Linked DNA regions of Plantactinospora soyae. The protein of the gene in region 1 binds, or shares a complex with, the protein of each later gene. Links are inferred from orthologs where the notes say so. Each region holds a gene or a part of one and is shown on either strand. Other genes may lie near its edges. The genes, in order: pcrA and uvrB.

The links.
Region 2: the proteins of pcrA (region 1) and uvrB are in contact, whole or in part, in a crystal structure (PDB 7EGT), measured with the Thermus thermophilus proteins. The link is inferred for Plantactinospora soyae from one-to-one orthologs. Residues at the interface, in WP_096412145.1 of Thermus thermophilus: His654, Arg656, Phe657, Gln666, Asp668, Glu669, Lys680, Arg681, Leu682, Ser683, Lys685, Tyr686, Ala687; in WP_096411307.1 of Thermus thermophilus: Glu23, Leu25, Arg26, Asp27, Gly28, Glu29, Arg30, Phe31, Arg55, Glu326, Asp327, Phe328, Glu379, Ser382, Gln383, His398, Gly400, Arg401.

What each region holds. Positions count from the first base shown.
Region 1 is NZ_JADBEB010000001.1:752,756-761,056, reverse strand. What follows is about bases 2,945-6,045. They hold pcrA (DNA helicase PcrA), read left to right. Parts: upstream 2,945-3,342; coding sequence 3,343-5,748; downstream 5,749-6,045. Other genes in these bases: H4W31_RS03275 (GntR family transcriptional regulator), read right to left, coding at 5,783-6,045; H4W31_RS03285 (chorismate mutase), read right to left, coding at 2,945-3,031. Outside these bases: H4W31_RS03300 (ABC transporter permease), read left to right, coding at 1-390; H4W31_RS03295 (ABC transporter ATP-binding protein), read left to right, coding at 399-1,445; H4W31_RS03290 (ABC transporter ATP-binding protein), read left to right, coding at 1,426-2,451; more of H4W31_RS03285, read right to left, coding at 2,714-2,944; more of H4W31_RS03275, read right to left, coding at 6,046-6,766; H4W31_RS03270 (FAD-dependent monooxygenase), read left to right, coding at 6,920-8,029. UniProt on the Escherichia coli protein: A helicase with DNA-dependent ATPase activity. Unwinds DNA duplexes with 3'-5' polarity. Translocates on single-stranded DNA with 3'-5' polarity. Initiates unwinding more efficiently from a nicked substrate than double-stranded DNA.
Region 2 is NZ_JADBEB010000001.1:8,893,546-8,901,696, reverse strand. Bases 1-2,951 are described here. They hold uvrB (excinuclease ABC subunit UvrB), read left to right. Parts: upstream 1-398; coding sequence 399-2,504; downstream 2,505-2,951. Other genes in these bases: H4W31_RS38845 (SDR family oxidoreductase), read right to left, coding at 2,544-2,951; coaE (dephospho-CoA kinase), read left to right, coding at 1-64. Outside these bases: more of H4W31_RS38845, read right to left, coding at 2,952-3,323; H4W31_RS38840 (STM4015 family protein), read left to right, coding at 3,486-4,415; H4W31_RS38835 (STM4015 family protein), read left to right, coding at 4,412-5,413; H4W31_RS38830 (STM4014 family protein), read left to right, coding at 5,430-6,581; H4W31_RS38825 (STM4013/SEN3800 family hydrolase), read left to right, coding at 6,578-7,438; H4W31_RS38820 (STM4012 family radical SAM protein), read left to right, coding at 7,435-8,151. UniProt on the Escherichia coli protein: The UvrABC repair system catalyzes the recognition and processing of DNA lesions. A damage recognition complex composed of 2 UvrA and 2 UvrB subunits scans DNA for abnormalities.

The DNA.
Region 1 (8,301 bases):
ATCACCTGGACCACCGGTGCCCGGATCATGCGGTCGTCGGTCATCTCGGCCAAGAACCAGGACTACGTCGCGGCGGCCCGGATGCTCGGTGCCGGCCCCGGCCGGCTGATGATCCGGCACATCCTGCCGAACGCCGCCGCGCCGTTCGTGGTGGTACTGACCATCCTGCTGGGCGTCAACATCGCCACCGAGGCCACACTGACGTTCCTCGGTGTGGGTCTCAAGGGCGACGCGATCTCGTGGGGCATCGCCATCTCCGAGTCGGCGCCGTACGTGACGGAGACCGCCCGACCACTGGTCTGGCCGTCGGTCTTCCTGGCGCTGACCGTGCTGGCGTTCATCATGCTCGGCGACGCGATCCGCGACGCCTTCGACCCGAGGCTGCGGTGAGCTCATCCATGACCGATATCAAAGCCGAGATCGACGTCCTGCCCGGACTGGATTCCAGTGCCCGGTTGCTGGATGTCGAGAATCTGCACGTCGAATTCCGTACCCAGGCCGGCGTGGCCCGGGCGATCAACGGGGTGGACCTCCACCTCGATCCCGGTGAGACGCTGGCGATCCTGGGCGAGTCCGGATGTGGCAAGTCGGTCACGGCCCAGGCCATCATGGGCATCCTCGACTCGCCACCCGGATTCGTCACCGAGGGCGCCATCCGGTACCGGGGTGTCGACCTGCTGAAGCTGCCGGAGGAGCAGCGCCGCAAGGTGCGGGCCAACCACATCGCGATGATCTTCCAGGACGCGCTCTCCGCGCTGAACCCGGTCTTCTCGGTGGGCTTCCAGCTCGCCGAGCTGTTCCGGGTCCACCGTGGAACGTCCCGGCAGGAGGCGCGACGGCGGTCGATCGAGCTGCTCGACCTGGTCAAGATCCCCGCCGCCAGGCAGCGGATCAACGACTATCCGCACCAGTTCTCCGGCGGTATGCGGCAGCGCGTCATGATCGCGATGGCGCTGGCGCTGGATCCCAAGGTGCTGATCGCGGACGAGCCGACCACGGCGCTCGACGTCACGGTCCAGGCGCAGATCATGAACCTGCTCGCCGAACTGCGGCGGGAACGGAACATGGGCCTGATCCTGATCACGCACGACATGGGCGTGGTCGCCGACGTCGCCGACCGGATCTCGGTGATGTACGCCGGCAAGGTGGTCGAGGAGGCGCCGGTCCTGGACATCTACGCCCGGCCGGCACATCCGTACACCAAGGCTCTGCTGGAGTCGATTCCGCGGCTGGACATGAAGGGCCAGCAGCTCAACGTGATCAAGGGTCTGCCGCCGAACCTGCTCCGGATCCCGGCCGGTTGCCCGTTCCATCCGCGCTGCGCGTACGCCCGGGATGAGTGCCGGGCCGACCCGCCGCCGCAGCAGTACGACGTGGCGCCGGCCCGGACCGCGCGTTGCCATTTCTGGACGGAGGTGGTGGGCGATGAGCCAGCCGGAAGCTAAGGATGTGGTGCTGGAGACCAACAGTCTGGTCAAGCACTTCCCGATCACCCGGGGCATCGTCCTGCAGACGCAGATCGGTGCGGTACGCGCGGTTGACGGCGTCGACCTGAAGCTGCGCCGGGGCGAGACCCTCGGCGTGGTGGGGGAGTCGGGCTGTGGCAAGTCGACGCTCGCGAAGCTGCTGGTCGGGCTGGAGAAGCCGACCAGCGGCTCGATCAACGTGCGTGGGCAGGACATGACCCGGCTGCGCGGCACCGAGTTGCGGCGGGCCCGCCGCAACATCCAGATGGTGTTGCAGGACCCGTACACCTCGTTGAACCCCCGGATGACGGTCGGCGACATCATCGGCGAGCCGTTCGACATCCACACCGAGGTCGTGCCGCGGGGCGAGCGGAAGCAGCGGGTCCGGGAGCTGCTGGACCTGGTCGGGTTGAATCCGGAGCACATCAACCGGTATCCGCACCAGTTCTCGGGTGGTCAGCGGCAGCGGATCGGGATCGCCCGGGCGTTGGCGCTCAAGCCGGAGATCATCGTCTGTGACGAGCCGGTGTCGGCGTTGGACGTGTCGATCCAGGCGCAGGTGATCAACCTGTTGGAGCGGCTCCAGGACGAGTTGGGACTGTCGTACATCTTCATCGCGCACGACCTGTCGGTGGTTCGGCACATCGCCGACCGGGTCGCGGTGATGTACCTCGGCAAGATCGTGGAGATCGGGGTCGAGGACGAGATTTACGAGCGGCCGACGCATCCGTACACCCAGGCTCTGCTCTCCGCGGTGCCGGTGCCGGACCCGACGCTGCGCGGGCAGCGGGACCAGATCGTCCTGGAGGGCGACGTCCCGTCGCCGGCCAACCCGCCGTCGGGTTGTCGGTTCCGGACCCGGTGCTGGAAGGCGCAGGACATCTGCGCCGAGCAGGAGCCGGCGCTGACGACGCGGGAGAGTTCCGCGCATCCGAGCGCCTGCCACTTCGCCGAGGTGCGGGACGTGGTACACGCGGTCGAGTAGACCACTCAGGCGCCGGTGGTGGGCCTGACCCGGCCTGACCACCGGTGGAAGTAGAACGCCTCCTCATTGCCCGGGGCGCGGGCCGCCATCCATGCGGCCGGCGTCCCGGGCTCGCGTCCGGGCCTTGTCGGCGATGCTCCCGGGCTCGGCGACACCTCCGGGATCGGCGATGCCCCCGGATTCGGCGATGCCCCCGGGATCGGGGTTACCTCCAGGATCGGGGTTACCTCCGGAGTCGGCGTCGCGTCGCGCTGGTGGCGGCTCAGAGCGGGCCGCGACCGGCCCGCAGCAGCAGGAGGGCGAGCTGGGTGCCGTCCGCGCCCAGCGCCTCGCGGAACCGGTCCAGGATCTCGCGCTCGCGGGACAGTACGAGTCGGGTGCCACCGGAGGCCATCCGGGTCCTGCCGACCTGCTGGGACAGGGCGGCACGCTCCTGCCAGAGGGCGATCAGTTCGTGGTCGATCTCGTTGATCCGCTCCCGCAGCCCGAGAATGTGCTGTGCGGCGTCCGGCTCGCTCGTCCCGGTCTGGATGCCGGCGCCGGTCGACTCGACGGGCTGCTCCGCGACCTCTGTCGCCATGGGGTCCTCCTTGGGAGATAGGTCCCCGGTGCCCGGATCCCGATGCGAAAAGCCCCGGGCTCCAGGAGCCCGGGGCTTTTCGTAGGTCATGTTCAGGCGCGACCCACGGCTGCCGGACTTCCGGAGCCGTAGAAAAAGTAAGGCAGCACCCGATGGATCACGACCCGAGTATGCCCAGCCGGCGAGGCCCTTGGCAAGCGACTTGGCGATCCTGGGACGACATTCGCCGGTGCCCGGCCGGTTCCGGAGTACGCCGGGTGCGGCGAGCGGAGGCGTGGGTTGTCCGCCCGGCGGCATAGACTCGCCAGGCGATGCATGCTCTCTTCGAACCCCCGCCGCCCCACGTCCCGCCGACCCAGGATCCGCCCCGGCGCCGCCCGTCGGGCCTCGACCCGCAGGCCCTGCTGGACGGGCTGAACGGGCCCCAGCGGGACGCGGTGACCCATTCCGGCTCGCCCCTGCTCATCGTGGCCGGTGCCGGCTCGGGCAAGACCCGGGTGCTCACCCACCGGATCGCGTACCTGCTCGCCGCCAGGGACGTACATCCCGGGGAGATCATCGCGATCACCTTCACCAACAAGGCGGCCGGGGAGATGAAGGACCGGGTCTCCGCACTGGTCGGTCCCCGGGCCCGGCTGATGTGGGTCTCGACGTTCCACTCCGCCTGCGTACGCATCCTGCGGGCCGAGCACGAGCACGCCGGGCTGAAGTCGACCTTCTCGATCTACGACGCCGACGACTCGCGCCGGCTGATGCAGCTCGTCACCCGGGAACTCGACCTGGACCCGAAGCGCTATCCGGCCCGGGGACTGACCGCCCAGGTGTCCAACCTGAAGAACGAACTGGTCGACCCGGAGACGTTCGCCGCCCGGGCGAGCGGGCCGAACGAGCGGGCGCTCGCCGAGGCGTACACCCGCTATCAGCAGCGGCTCGTCGAGGCGCACGCGCTGGACTTCGACGACCTGATCATGGCGACGGTGCATCTCCTCCAGTCGCACCCGCACGTCGCGGAGAGCTACCGCCGACGGTTCCGGCACGTCCTCGTCGACGAGTACCAGGACACCAACCACGCGCAGTACACGCTGGTGAAGGAGCTGGTCGGCGGCACGCCCGGCATCGCACCGGCCGAGCTCTGCGTGGTCGGTGACGCCGACCAGTCGATCTACGCGTTCCGGGGCGCCACGATCCGGAACATCCTGGAGTTCGAGCGGGACTTCACCGACGCCCGGACCATCCTGCTGGAGCAGAACTACCGGTCGACCCAGACGATCCTGAACGCGGCCAACGCGGTCATCGACAACAACACCTCGCGCAAGCCGAAGCGGCTGTGGAGCGAGGAGGGCGCGGGCGAGCAGATCGTCGGCTACGTCGCCGACACCGAGCACGCCGAGGCGGACTGGGTGGGCCGGGAGATCGACCGGCTCGGTGACGCCGACGAGGCCCGCCCGGGTGACGTGGCCGTCTTCTACCGCACCAACGCCCAGTCCCGGGTCTTCGAAGAGGTGTTCATCCGGGTCGGACTGCCGTACAAGGTCGTCGGCGGGGTGCGGTTCTACGAGCGCAAGGAGGTCCGGGACGCCCTGGCCTACCTGCGCGCCGTGGTCAACGACGACGACACGGTGAGCATCCGGCGCATCCTCAACACCCCACGGCGGGGTATCGGGGACCGCGCCGAGGCCTGCGTGGAGGCCCTCTCGACCCGGGACCGGGTCTCGTTCGGCCAGGCACTGCGCCGGGCGTCCGAGGCACCGGGCATCTCCACCCGGTCCGCGAACGCGATCGCCGAGTTCGTCGCCCTGCTCGACGGGGTGCGCGAGATGGCCGCCACGGCGCTGCCGGAGGAGGTGCTGGAGGCGGTACTGACCCGCTCCGGCTATCTCAGTGAACTGGAGGAGAGCCTCGACCCGCAGGACGCGGGTCGGGTGGAGAACCTCCAGGAACTGGTCAGCGTCGCCCGGGAGTACACCGAGCGGGTGGAGGCGCTGGCCGAGGAGGGCGACCCCGGTGCCACCCTGGCCGGCTTCCTGGAGCAGGTGGCGCTGGTCGCCGACGCCGACCAGATCCCCTCGGACGACCCCGACCACCAGGGCGTGGTCACCCTGATGACGCTGCACACCGCCAAGGGCCTGGAGTTCCCGGTGGTGTTCCTGACCGGCCTGGAGGACGGCGTCTTTCCGCACCTGCGCGCGCTCGGCGACACCCGCGAGTTGGAGGAGGAGCGCCGGCTGGCGTACGTCGGGATCACCCGGGCGCGGCAGCGGCTCTACCTGTCCCGCGCGGTCACCCGGTCGGCCTGGGGCCAGCCGTCCTACAACCCGCCGTCCCGGTTCGTCGACGAGTTGCCGGAGGACCTGGTCCGCTGGGAGCGCACCGGGGCCGCGTACACGTCGTGGTCGGGCACCGGTGGCGGCGTCGGCGGCCGGTCCGGGGGCGGGGACCGGTCCGGGGGCTACCGGGGTGGCGGCTTCAGCGGCGGGACCCCCAGGGCCGCGCAGCTCGCCCAGCGACTCGGCGTGGACGGCAGCCGACTGACCACGGCGAGCGAGTTGCCGCAGGCCCCGAAGGTCGTGGTCGGGGATCGGGTCAACCACCAGCGGTACGGCCTCGGCCGGGTGCTCGCGGTCGAGGGACACGGTCCGGGCGCACGGGCGCAGATCGACTTCGGCGACCAGACGCTCTGGCTCGTGCTCCGGCACGCCCCGATCGACAAACTCTGACCCGCGCGGGCACCGCCCCGGTGTCGGGCCCGGCTCAGCCGGCCGGCCCGGGGCGCTGCCCGGCCCGCTCCTCGACCAGTGCGGCGAAACCGTCGAGCAGGGCCCGCAGCCCGGTCTCGAAGAGCCGGTCGAGATCGAGGTCGTAACCGGTCCGGGCGAAGCTGGTCAGCAACTTGGCGTAGGTGGGGGCGTTCCCGGAACCGGCCAGCGCGTCGAGCGCCGGAGCCTGCCCGTCGATCCACTCCTGCTCGGAGATGCCGCTGGCGGCCCTGGCCTGAGCCTCCCGCTCCAGGTTAGCGGCGAGACCCTGCACGAAGCTGTAGACCAGGATGTTCAGGTCGAGCATGGTGGCCGGGTCGAGACCGAGTCCGTCCAGGGCGGCGAGCACCCATTCGCCGTGCACCATCAGGTTGGGCAGCGGCAGTGGCCTGGTGAGCGGGCTGAGCTGGGCCAGCCAGGGATGGCGCTGGTGCAGTTCCCACAACGTCCGCGCGCCCAGTTCCAGCCGGGCCCGCCAGCCGTCGGGTGCCGGCCCGGGATAACCCCGCTCCCCGTACGCCGCGTCGGCCATCAGCAGGGTCAGTTCCTCCTTGCTGTGCACATAGCGGTACGGCGACATGGTGGCCACGCCGAGCCGGGCCGCCACACCACGCATGGACAGCGCCTCCAGCCCCTCGGTGTCGGCGATTCCGATGGCGGCGTGGACGACGCGTTCGCGGGTCAGCTCGGGTTCGGCCGGGTGGGCCGGGTTCGGGGTGGGGCGTCGCCGACTCCGGCTCGGCTCCGGCTCCGGGTCCGGGGCGGCGACGACGGTGCCGACCCGGGGCTGGGCCCGTACGACGCCCTCCTGGTTGAGCGTGGTGAGCGCCCTGGTGGCGGTGGCGAGGGCGACGCCCCACTCGCTGGCGAGCTGCCGGGTCGAGGGCACCCGGTCGCCGGGCCGGAGTTCCCCCTCGGCGACGCGTCGACGGATCTCCCTGACGATGCGCAGGTAGGGCGGCTCGACTGTGGCGGCCACCGGTCACCTCCCTCTCTGTCCTAGTACAGATGCTACCCGAACGGGCCTGTACGGTGCTGCCTGTCCTAGTACACAACTGCGGATTTTCCCTGTTGCGCGGGTTGAACGTACGCCGTACATTGGCTGGCACGTACAACGTAACAGGAGGTTCTGATGGAGAGCGTTCTCATCTCTGGCGCCAGCGTCGCCGGCCCCGCCCTGGCGTACTGGCTGCGTCGCCGCGGCTTTGCCGTCACCGTGGTCGAACGGGCTCCGGCGCCGCGTACCGGTGGGCAGGCCATCGACATCCGGGGCGTGGCGCTGGACGTGGTCGACCGGATGGGCATCCTGACGCCGCTGCGCCAGCTCCGTACCCGGATGCGGGGCATGTCGATGCTCGACGGCGACGGCAACGAGGTCATGCGCTCCACCGAGATGGCCCTGAGCAGCGGCCGGCTCGACAGCGCGGACATCGAGGTGCTGCGTGAAGACCTGACCCACCAGTTGCACGAGCTGACCCGGCCCGACGTCGAGTACGTCTTCGACGACTCGATCAGCCGGCTGGTCCAGGACGAGCACGGCGTACGGGTCGAGTTCGAGCGGGCCGCTCCGCGTACCTTCGACCTGGTGATCGGTGCCGACGGCCTGCACTCCACGGTACGGCGGCTGGCCTTCGGCCCGGAGGCGGAGTTCGTGCACCACCTCGGCACCTACCTGGCGGTCTTCCGCACGGAGAACTTCCTGGACCTGGCGGACTGGCAGGTCTGGATGCGGGACGGCACGGCCGGCTGCGGCATCTATCCGGTCCGGGGCAACACCGAACTGCGGGTCAATCTCGGATTCGAGTCCGAGCCACTCGACTACGACCACCGTGACACCGACCAGCAGCGCCGGCTGCTCGCCGAACGGCTCTCCGGACTGCGCTGGGAGATCCCGAGGCTGCTGAAGGAGATGTGGCAGGCGCCCGACTTCTACTTCGACGCGATGGCACAGGTCCGGATGGACACCTGGTCGACGGGGCGGGTGGCGCTGCTCGGCGACGCCGGCTACTGCCCCTCCCCACTGTCCGGCCAGGGCACCAGCCTCGCCCTGGTCGGCGGCTACCTGCTGGCCGACGAGCTCGGCGCGGCGGCCGGCGACCACCGGGCGGCGCTGCGCCGGTACGAGCAGCGCATGCGCCCGTTCGTCGAACTCAACCAGGCACTCGCCACGGAGAACCCGGGTGGACCCGCCACGGAGGAGTCGATCGAACGGGCCAAGAACGCCATCTCACTCGACCGCTGAGGCGCCAGGGGTGGTGTAGGTTCGCGTTGAAAATGTCGGAGCCTGCTTGGCTGAGCTGGAGTTGAGTCGGCTTGCTCTCGTAGCCAGGTGCGGTCGACGCGGTCGCCGTTACGTGCGCGGGGGATCCTGATTCGTTGCTTCGCCGGTGTGCGGACGAAGGTGAAGCCGGCCGGTCTGGCGTACTCATCGAGGATCTTGCGGGAGAACCCGGTTTCGGCGATGAGCGTGGTGATGTCTTTGCCGGCGTCGACGTTCTCGCGTTGGAAGAAGTC
Region 2 (8,151 bases), 8.1 Mb from region 1 along the record:
GTGGTTCGATCTGGAGCACCAGCGCGCGGAGGAGTGGGCGGCGACCAGCGACTGGCGGCCCTGACCGGGCTCGTGACGGTGCTGGCTGCTCCCTGGCGAAGGGGCGCTCGTGACGGTAGCTCGCTGCTCCGGGCGAAGGGGCGCTCGCGGCGGCCGGTCTGCGCTCTCGCGCGACCGCATCAGGTGCGCACGCCAGCCTGCGCCGGGGCTGCAACCTCTGCGCCGGGTGCGACGGTACCGGTGTGGCGGCTCCGTCGCTGACCCGATCGGCCGCCGCGAGCGGCCTACCCTAGAACGGTATCGCGGTGATCTTTACCACACAATGACGATATCGAAGCCGATCGTGTACCCACCGTCGTGCCGGCGGCATGTCAGACCCTCGGCGTACGGTTGAGGTCATGGCGCTCGACATTCCACGACTTGATGGCCGCTTCGAGGTGGTCAGCGAGTTCATACCCTCCGGCGACCAGCCGACTGCCATCAACGATCTTGAGCGCAGGGTGCGGCGCGGCGACCGGAACTCCGTGCTGCTCGGCGCCACCGGCACGGGTAAGAGTGCGACCACTGCCTGGTTGATCGAGCGGCTCCAGCGGCCGACCCTGGTGCTGGCGCCCAACAAGACCCTCTGCGCCCAGCTCGCCAAGGAGTTCAGCGAGCTGATGCCGCACAACGCGGTGGAGTACTTCGTCTCCTACTACGACTACTACCAGCCCGAGGCGTACATCCCGCAGAGCGACACCTACATCGAGAAGGACTCCTCGATCAACGAGGAGGTCGAGCGGCTGCGGCACGCCACCACGATGTCCCTGCTGACCCGCCGGGACGTGATCGTGGTGGCCACGGTCTCCGCGATCTACGGCCTGGGCACCCCGCAGGAATACCTCGACCGCTCGGTCCGGATCCGGGCCGGCCAGGAGGTCGAGCGGGACAAGCTGCTCCGCCGGCTGGTCGACATCCAGTACACCCGCAACGACATGGCGTTCAACCGAGGCACGTTCCGGGTCCGCGGCGACACCCTGGAGATCATCCCGGCGTACGAGGAGCTGGCGCTGCGGATCGAGTTCTTCGGTGACGAGGTGGAGAAGCTCTACTACCTGCACCCGTTGACCGGTGAGGTGGTCCGCGAGGTGGACCACCTGCTGATCTTCCCCGCCACCCACTACACGGCCGGGCCGGAGCGGATGGAGCGGGCGCTGGCCGGCATCGAGGTCGAGCTGGCCGAGCGGCTGGCCGAGCTGGAGCGCCAGGGCAAGCTGCTGGAGGCGCAGCGGCTGCGGATGCGGACCAGCTACGACATCGAGATGATGCGCCAGGTCGGCTTCTGTTCCGGCATCGAGAACTACTCGATGCACATCGACGGCCGTTCGCCGGGCAGTGCCCCGCACTGTCTGCTGGACTACTTCCCGGACGACTTCCTGACCGTGATCGACGAGTCGCACGTGACGATCCCGCAGATCGGCGCGATGTACGAGGGCGACGCCTCCCGCAAGCGGATGCTGATCGACCACGGCTTCCGGCTGCCCAGCGCGGCCGACAACCGCCCGCTGCGGTTCGACGAGGTCCTGGAGCGGGTCGGCCAGATGGTCTTCCTCTCCGCCACCCCGGGGCCGTGGGAGCTGGAGCAGGCCCAGGGCGAGGTGGTCGAGCAGGTGATCCGGCCCACCGGCCTGATCGACCCCGAGGTGATCGTGAAGCCCACCAAGGGGCAGATCGACGACCTGATGCACGAGATCAAGCTCCGTACCGAGCGGGACGAGCGGGTGCTGGTCACCACACTGACCAAGAAGATGGCCGAGGACCTCTCCGACTATCTGCTGGAGCACGGCATCCGGGTGCGGTACCTGCACTCGGAGGTCGACACGCTGCGCCGGGTCGAGTTGCTGCGCGAGCTGCGCAAGGGCGACTACGACGTACTCGTCGGGATCAACCTGCTCCGGGAGGGGCTGGACCTGCCCGAGGTGTCGCTGGTCGCGATCCTCGACGCCGACAAGGAGGGCTTCCTGCGCAGCGGCCGGTCGTTGATTCAGACCATCGGCCGGGCCGCCCGTAACGTCTCCGGCCAGGTCCACATGTACGCCGACAAGATGACCCCGTCGATGGCCGCCGCGATCGACGAGACGAACCGGCGCCGAGCCAAGCAGGTGGCGCACAACGAGGCGAACGGGATCACTCCGGAGCCGCTGCGCAAGAAGATCCACGACATCCTGGACGACATCTACCGGGAGGCCGAGGACAACGAGAATGCGACCACCCGGGTCGGCGGCGGGGTGCGGCAGATGTCCCGGGGCAAGGCGCCGGAGACCCGCAACCGGGGTCGGATCGGAACGGCACCGGCCCGGGAGGGGATGGCCCGCGCCGAGCTGGCCCAGCTCATCCAGGAACTGAACGACCAGATGCTCGCCGCGGCTCGCGAGTTGCAGTTCGAGCTCGCCGCCCGGATCCGGGACGAGGCCGCCGAGCTGAAGAAGGAGCTGCGCGGAATGGACGCGGCCGGAATGAAGTGAGCCCGGCCGCCCCGGGGCGGATGCGGCCCCGATCCCGGCTCAGCCGTACCGGTCGAAGCCGCCCTCGGAGTCGATCACCTGTCCGGTGATCCACCGGCCGTCCGGTGAACAGAGCCACTCGATCAGCCGGGCCGCGTCGTCCGGGCGGCCCCACTCGCCGCCCGGAAACAGCCGCCCGACCGCGGCCAGACCCTCCGGCGACGCGTAGCCGGTGTCGGTCGGCCCGGGGTTGACGCAGTTCACCGTGATGCCCCTCGGCATGAGCAGGGGACTCAACTGCCGGGTGAGGTTCTCCACGCCGGCCTTGCTGGCCGCGTACGCCAACTCGGCCGGCATCGGGCCGAGCCGTTGACCACTGGAGAACAGCACCAGCCGGCCACCGGAGCCGGCGCCGAACGCCGCCGCGAACGCCTCGGCGAGCAGCAGGGTGGCCCGGACGTTGACGATCAGGTGCCGGTCGATCTCGGCGGCGTCGAGCCCGTTCAGCGGGGTGTGCGTGGAGTAGGCGTGTGCCGCGACCAGCACGTCCAGCCGGCCGTGGGTGCGTACCGCCGTCTCGATCAGTTCGGCGGGCGCGCTCGGCGAGGTCAGGTCGACGACACGGTACCGGACCGCGTCGGGATCGCCGGTCACCCCGTTCAACTCGGCGAGCAGCGCGGGTACGCCGTCGGGGTCGCCGCCGTAGGGCTGCGCGTCGTCGTACCGGGGCAGGCCGGTGAGCTGTAGGCGGTAGCCGGCGGCGGCGAACCGGCGGGCCACCGCCGCACCGATCCCGATCCGTCGGCTGACCCCGGTGACGAGGGCTACCCGTTCGTTCATGTGCCGAGTCAACCGGATCGGTCGGCTTCCGGCCACCCCGGTCACCTGCCGGACCGTCATGCACATGTCCACAGTGGTGTCCCGGTCGTCGCGGCGGGCAGTGGGATGTCGGGGCGACTTGTTAGGGTCTTGCCGCCCTCGAGTGCTTCGGAGTCGCAGAAGATGACGATCAATTCGCACATTACCGAGTTCGCCGGCCTGCCGGTGGTGGACTTCGATCCGGACCGGCCGGTGGACGCGGCGCCGGGTACGGTCGCCTGGCGGCTGCGCCTCGACGACGGCTCGGAGGGCGGCGAGAGGTTCGCGGAGCTGACCGACCGGTTCCTGGCCGCCGTCGAACCCGGCGAGGTGCAGGCACTGATCGTCGGCGACTGGGGCGAGTCGTACGACCAACCCGCTCCGGTGGACCTGCTGGTCCGGCTCGCGCCCCGACTGACCGGGCTGCGCGCACTCTTCATGGGTGAGTTGACCATGGAGGAGAGCGAGATCTCCTGGATCACCCAGGCCGATCCGGCGCCGCTGTTGACGGCGTACCCGCAGTTGCGCGTTCTCCGGATCCGGGGCGCGACCGAAGGGCTGAGCCTGACCCCGACCCGGCACACCGCGCTGCGCGAGCTGGCCATCGAGGCCGGCGGCCTGCCGGCGCACGTGGTCCGGGCGGTGGGCGAGTGTGACCTGCCGGCGCTGGAGCACCTGGAGCTGTGGCTCGGCACCGACGAGTACGGCGGGGACGCCACCGTGGAGGATCTGGCGGCGGTGCTGGGTGGTGGTCGGTTGCCGGGGTTGGTGTCGTTGGGTCTGCGGAATGCGGAGATCGCGGATCAGGTGGCGGGGGCGTTGGCGGGTGCGCCGGTGGTGGCGCGGTTGCGTCGGTTGGATCTGTCGTTGGGGATTCTCGGTGACGAGGGGGCGGCGGCGTTGTTGGCGGGGCAGCCGTTGACGCATCTGGACCGGCTGGACCTGCGGCATCACTACATCGGGCCGGAGCTGGCGGCGCGGCTGGTCGCGGAACTGCCCGGCGTCGAGGTCGACCTGGCCGACGTCCAGAAACCCGACCGGGACGGTGACCGGTACGTCGCGGTGTCCGAGTGAGGACCAGTTTCCACGGGCACGCCCGCGAGTTCGCCGGGTTGCCGGTCTTCGGGCTGACCCAGAACTGGTCGGACGATCCGCCGGTGCTCGTTCCCGAGGCGGAGCTGCCGGCCGACCCCGGGGCGGTGGCCTGGCGGATCGAGGCGTGGGAGGAGGACGACAACTGGGACTACGGGCCGTCGCCGGCCTTCGAGACCGCGTTCGAACGGTTCCTCGACCTGGTCGACCCGGCCGACGTACGGGCCCTGGTGATCGGACAGTGGGGCTACAGCGCGATGAACGCCGCCCCGATCGACCAGCTCTGTGCCGCCGCCTCCCGACTGACCGGGCTGCGCGCGCTCTTCCTCGGTGACGTTCCCGCCGAGGAGTGCGAGTTGTCGTGGATCTGCCAGGGGGACGTCACGCCGTTGCTGGCCGCGTACCCGAATCTGGAGCGGCTGCGGATCCGCAGCGGCGACGCGAATGTGGAGCACGGCACCGGTCTCGCGCTCTCGCCGATCCGGCACACCGCGCTGCGCGAGCTGGTCGTCGAGTCCGCGGGGCTGTCGACCGGCGTGGTCCGGGCGGTGGGCGAGTGTGACCTGCCGGCGCTGGAGCACCTGGAGCTGTGGCTCGGCACCGACCGGTGGGGCGGCGACGCCTCGGTGGAGGATCTGGCGGCGGTGCTGGGTGGTGGTCGGTTGCCGGGGTTGGTGTCGTTGGGTCTGCGGAACGCGGAGATCGCGGATCAGGTGGCGGGGGCGTTGGCGGGGGCGCCGGTGGTGGCGCGGTTGCGTCGGTTGGATCTGTCGTTGGGGATTCTCGGTGACGAGGGGGCGGCGGCGTTGTTAGCGGGGCAGCCGTTGACGCATCTGGACCGGCTGGACCTGCGGCATCACTACATCGGGCGGGAATTGGCGGCCCGGCTGGTCGCGGAGTTGCCCGGCGTCGAGGTCGACCTGGCCGAGGCCGAGTTGCCCGACGCGTACGGCGACCGGTACGTGGCCGTCGACGAGTGACTGGCATGATCGACGGATGACTGGCAGGGCGCCGCTGGTGGTCGTCGGCAACCCGGACAACCGGCGGGTGACGTTGTTCCGGGACGCCGCTGCCGAGGCCGGCGTGCCGACGACGGTGCTGCCGTGGCGGCAGCTGGCGGCCGGCCCGGTCCGGCTGCACCGGCAGGCCGTGGTCCGGATCGACTCACCGGGCGAGGACGCCGAGGTCGACCGGCTGCTGCGCGGCGCCGACCGGCCGGCCGAGCACGGCGAGATCATCGGATTCGCACCCTGGTACGCGGGCCTGCGCGCCGCCCTGGACCGGCTCGACGCGGCCGTGCGCGCCGCCGATGCGACCCTGCTCAACCAGCCGGCCGACGTCCTCGGGATGTTCGACAAACGCGCCTGCCACGCCCGGCTGACCGCCGCCGGAGTTCCGGTGCCGCCGGCACTGCCCGGCCCGGCCACCGGGCGCAGCGGCTCCGTCGCCGGGACGGGTGGGATCGCCGGCTACGACGAGCTGCGCGCGGCGATGCGGGCCGTCGGCTGGCACCGGGTCTTCGTCAAGGCCGCGCACGGCTCCTCGGCCTCCGGAGTGCTCGCCCTACAGGTGGCGCCCGGCCGGATCCGGGCCACCACCTCGGTCGAACTCGCCGCCGACGGCCGGTTGTTCAACTCACTGCGGGTCCGCGACTACACCGGGGAGCGGGAGGTCGCGGCCATCGTGGACCGGCTCGCCCCGGACGGGCTGCACGTCGAGCGCTGGTTCCCCAAGGCCGGGCTGGGTGCCGCCACGATCGACCTGCGGGTGCTGGTCATCGCCGGACGGCCGGAGCATGTCGTGGTCCGGTCCAGCCCCGGTCCACTGACCAATCTGCACCTGGGCAACGCCCGGGGCGATCTCGCCGCGGTGCGTACGGCAATGGGCGAGCCGGCGTACGCGGCGGCGCTGCACAGCTGCGTACGCGCCGCCGCGTGCTTCCCCGCCAGCCTGCACGTCGGGGTGGACCTGTTGGTCGGCACCGACTGGCGGCGGCATGTGGTCGCCGAGGTGAACGCGTTCGGGGACCTCCTTCCCGGAGTGTCCGACCCGGCGGGCCGGGACAGCTACGCCGCCGAACTGCATGCGCTGACGTCCGGCCGGTTCGATCGGTGGCGGGCCGGGACGTCGGCCGGGAGGGCAGCATGAGAGACCTGATCGGCACCCATGACCTGCTGTTCGTCACCCTCGACACGCTCCGCTACGACGTCGCGGCCGAACTGGCCGCCGCCGGCCGTACGCCGAACCTGGCGCGGGCGTTACCGGACGGGACGTGGGAGCGCCGGCACAGCCCGGCCAGCTTCACCTACGCGGCGCACCAGGCGTTCTTCGCCGGCTTCCTGCCCACCCCGACCACACCCGGTCCGCATCCCCGGCTCTTCGCGGCGGCCTTTCCGGGCAGCGAGACTACCGGCGAGCAGACCTGGACCTTCGACGCCCCCGACATGGTGGGTGCGCTGGCCACCGCCGGCTACCACACCGTCTGCGTCGGCGGGGTCGGCTTCTTCAACGCCAGGTCACCACTGGGCGGCGTGCTGCCGGCGCTGTTCACCGAGGCGCACTGGGAAGCCGAGTTCGGCGTCTCCGCGCCGCGTTGCTTCGAGGCGCAGCTCGACCGGATCGCCACCGTACTGCCGACGGTGCCGGAGGAGAAGCCGCTCTTCCTGTTCGTCAACGTCGCCGCGATCCACCAGCCGAACCGGCACTACCTGCCCGGCGCCGACCGGGACAGCAGGGAGAGCCACGCCGCCGCCCTGGAGTACGTCGACCGGCACATCGGCCGGCTCTTCGCCCTCGTCACCTCCCGGGACCGGCCGTGCCTGGTGCTGCTCTGCGCCGACCACGGCACGGCGTACGGCGAGGAGGGGCACAACGGGCACCGACTCGGCCACGAGGTGGTGTGGACGGTGCCGTACGGGCAGTTCGTGCTCGAACCCGGTGACTGGGGCAAGCCGGGGGACTGGCCCGAGTCGGCTGACCCGGCCGGCGGGGGTGAACCGGGGTGAACCCGCTCGACGGCTCGCCGTACCAGGGCTACCTGTACGCGTACCCGCACAAGACGGCGTACCGGCCGTTGCGTCCCCGCCCCGCGCTGCGCGAGGTCTGGGCTCAGCAGCCGCGCGACGCCCTCTTCCTCTATCTGCACCTGCCGTTCTGCGAGATGCGCTGCGGGTTCTGCAACCTGTTCACCCGGTCGAACCCGCCGGCCGAGCAGGTGACCGGGTACCTCCGCCAGTTGGGCCGGCAGGCCGGGCGGGTACGCGCGGCGCTCGGCGACGCCGAGTTCGCCCGGGTCGCGGTCGGCGGCGGTACCCCGACCTACCTGACCGCGAGCGAGCTGAACTCGATGTTCGACCTGCTCGCCGGCTTCGGCGCCCGGGTCGGCGCGGTGCCGACGGCGGTCGAGACCTCGCCGGACACCGCCACCCCGGACCGGATCGGGGTGCTCGCCGAACGCGGTGTCACCCGGGTCAGCATCGGGGTGCAGAGCTTCCTCGACGCCGAGGCGCGGGCGGCCGGGCGTCCGCAGCGCCGGACCGACGTCGAGCGCGCCCTGGGCACCATCCGGGACTGCGGCATCCCGGAGCTGAACCTCGACCTGATCTACGGCATTCCCGGGCAGACCGAGCGGACCTGGGCCGAGTCGCTCGCTTCGGCCCTGCACTGGCGGCCGGAGGAGGTGTTCCTCTACCCGCTCTACGTCCGCCCGCTCACCGGC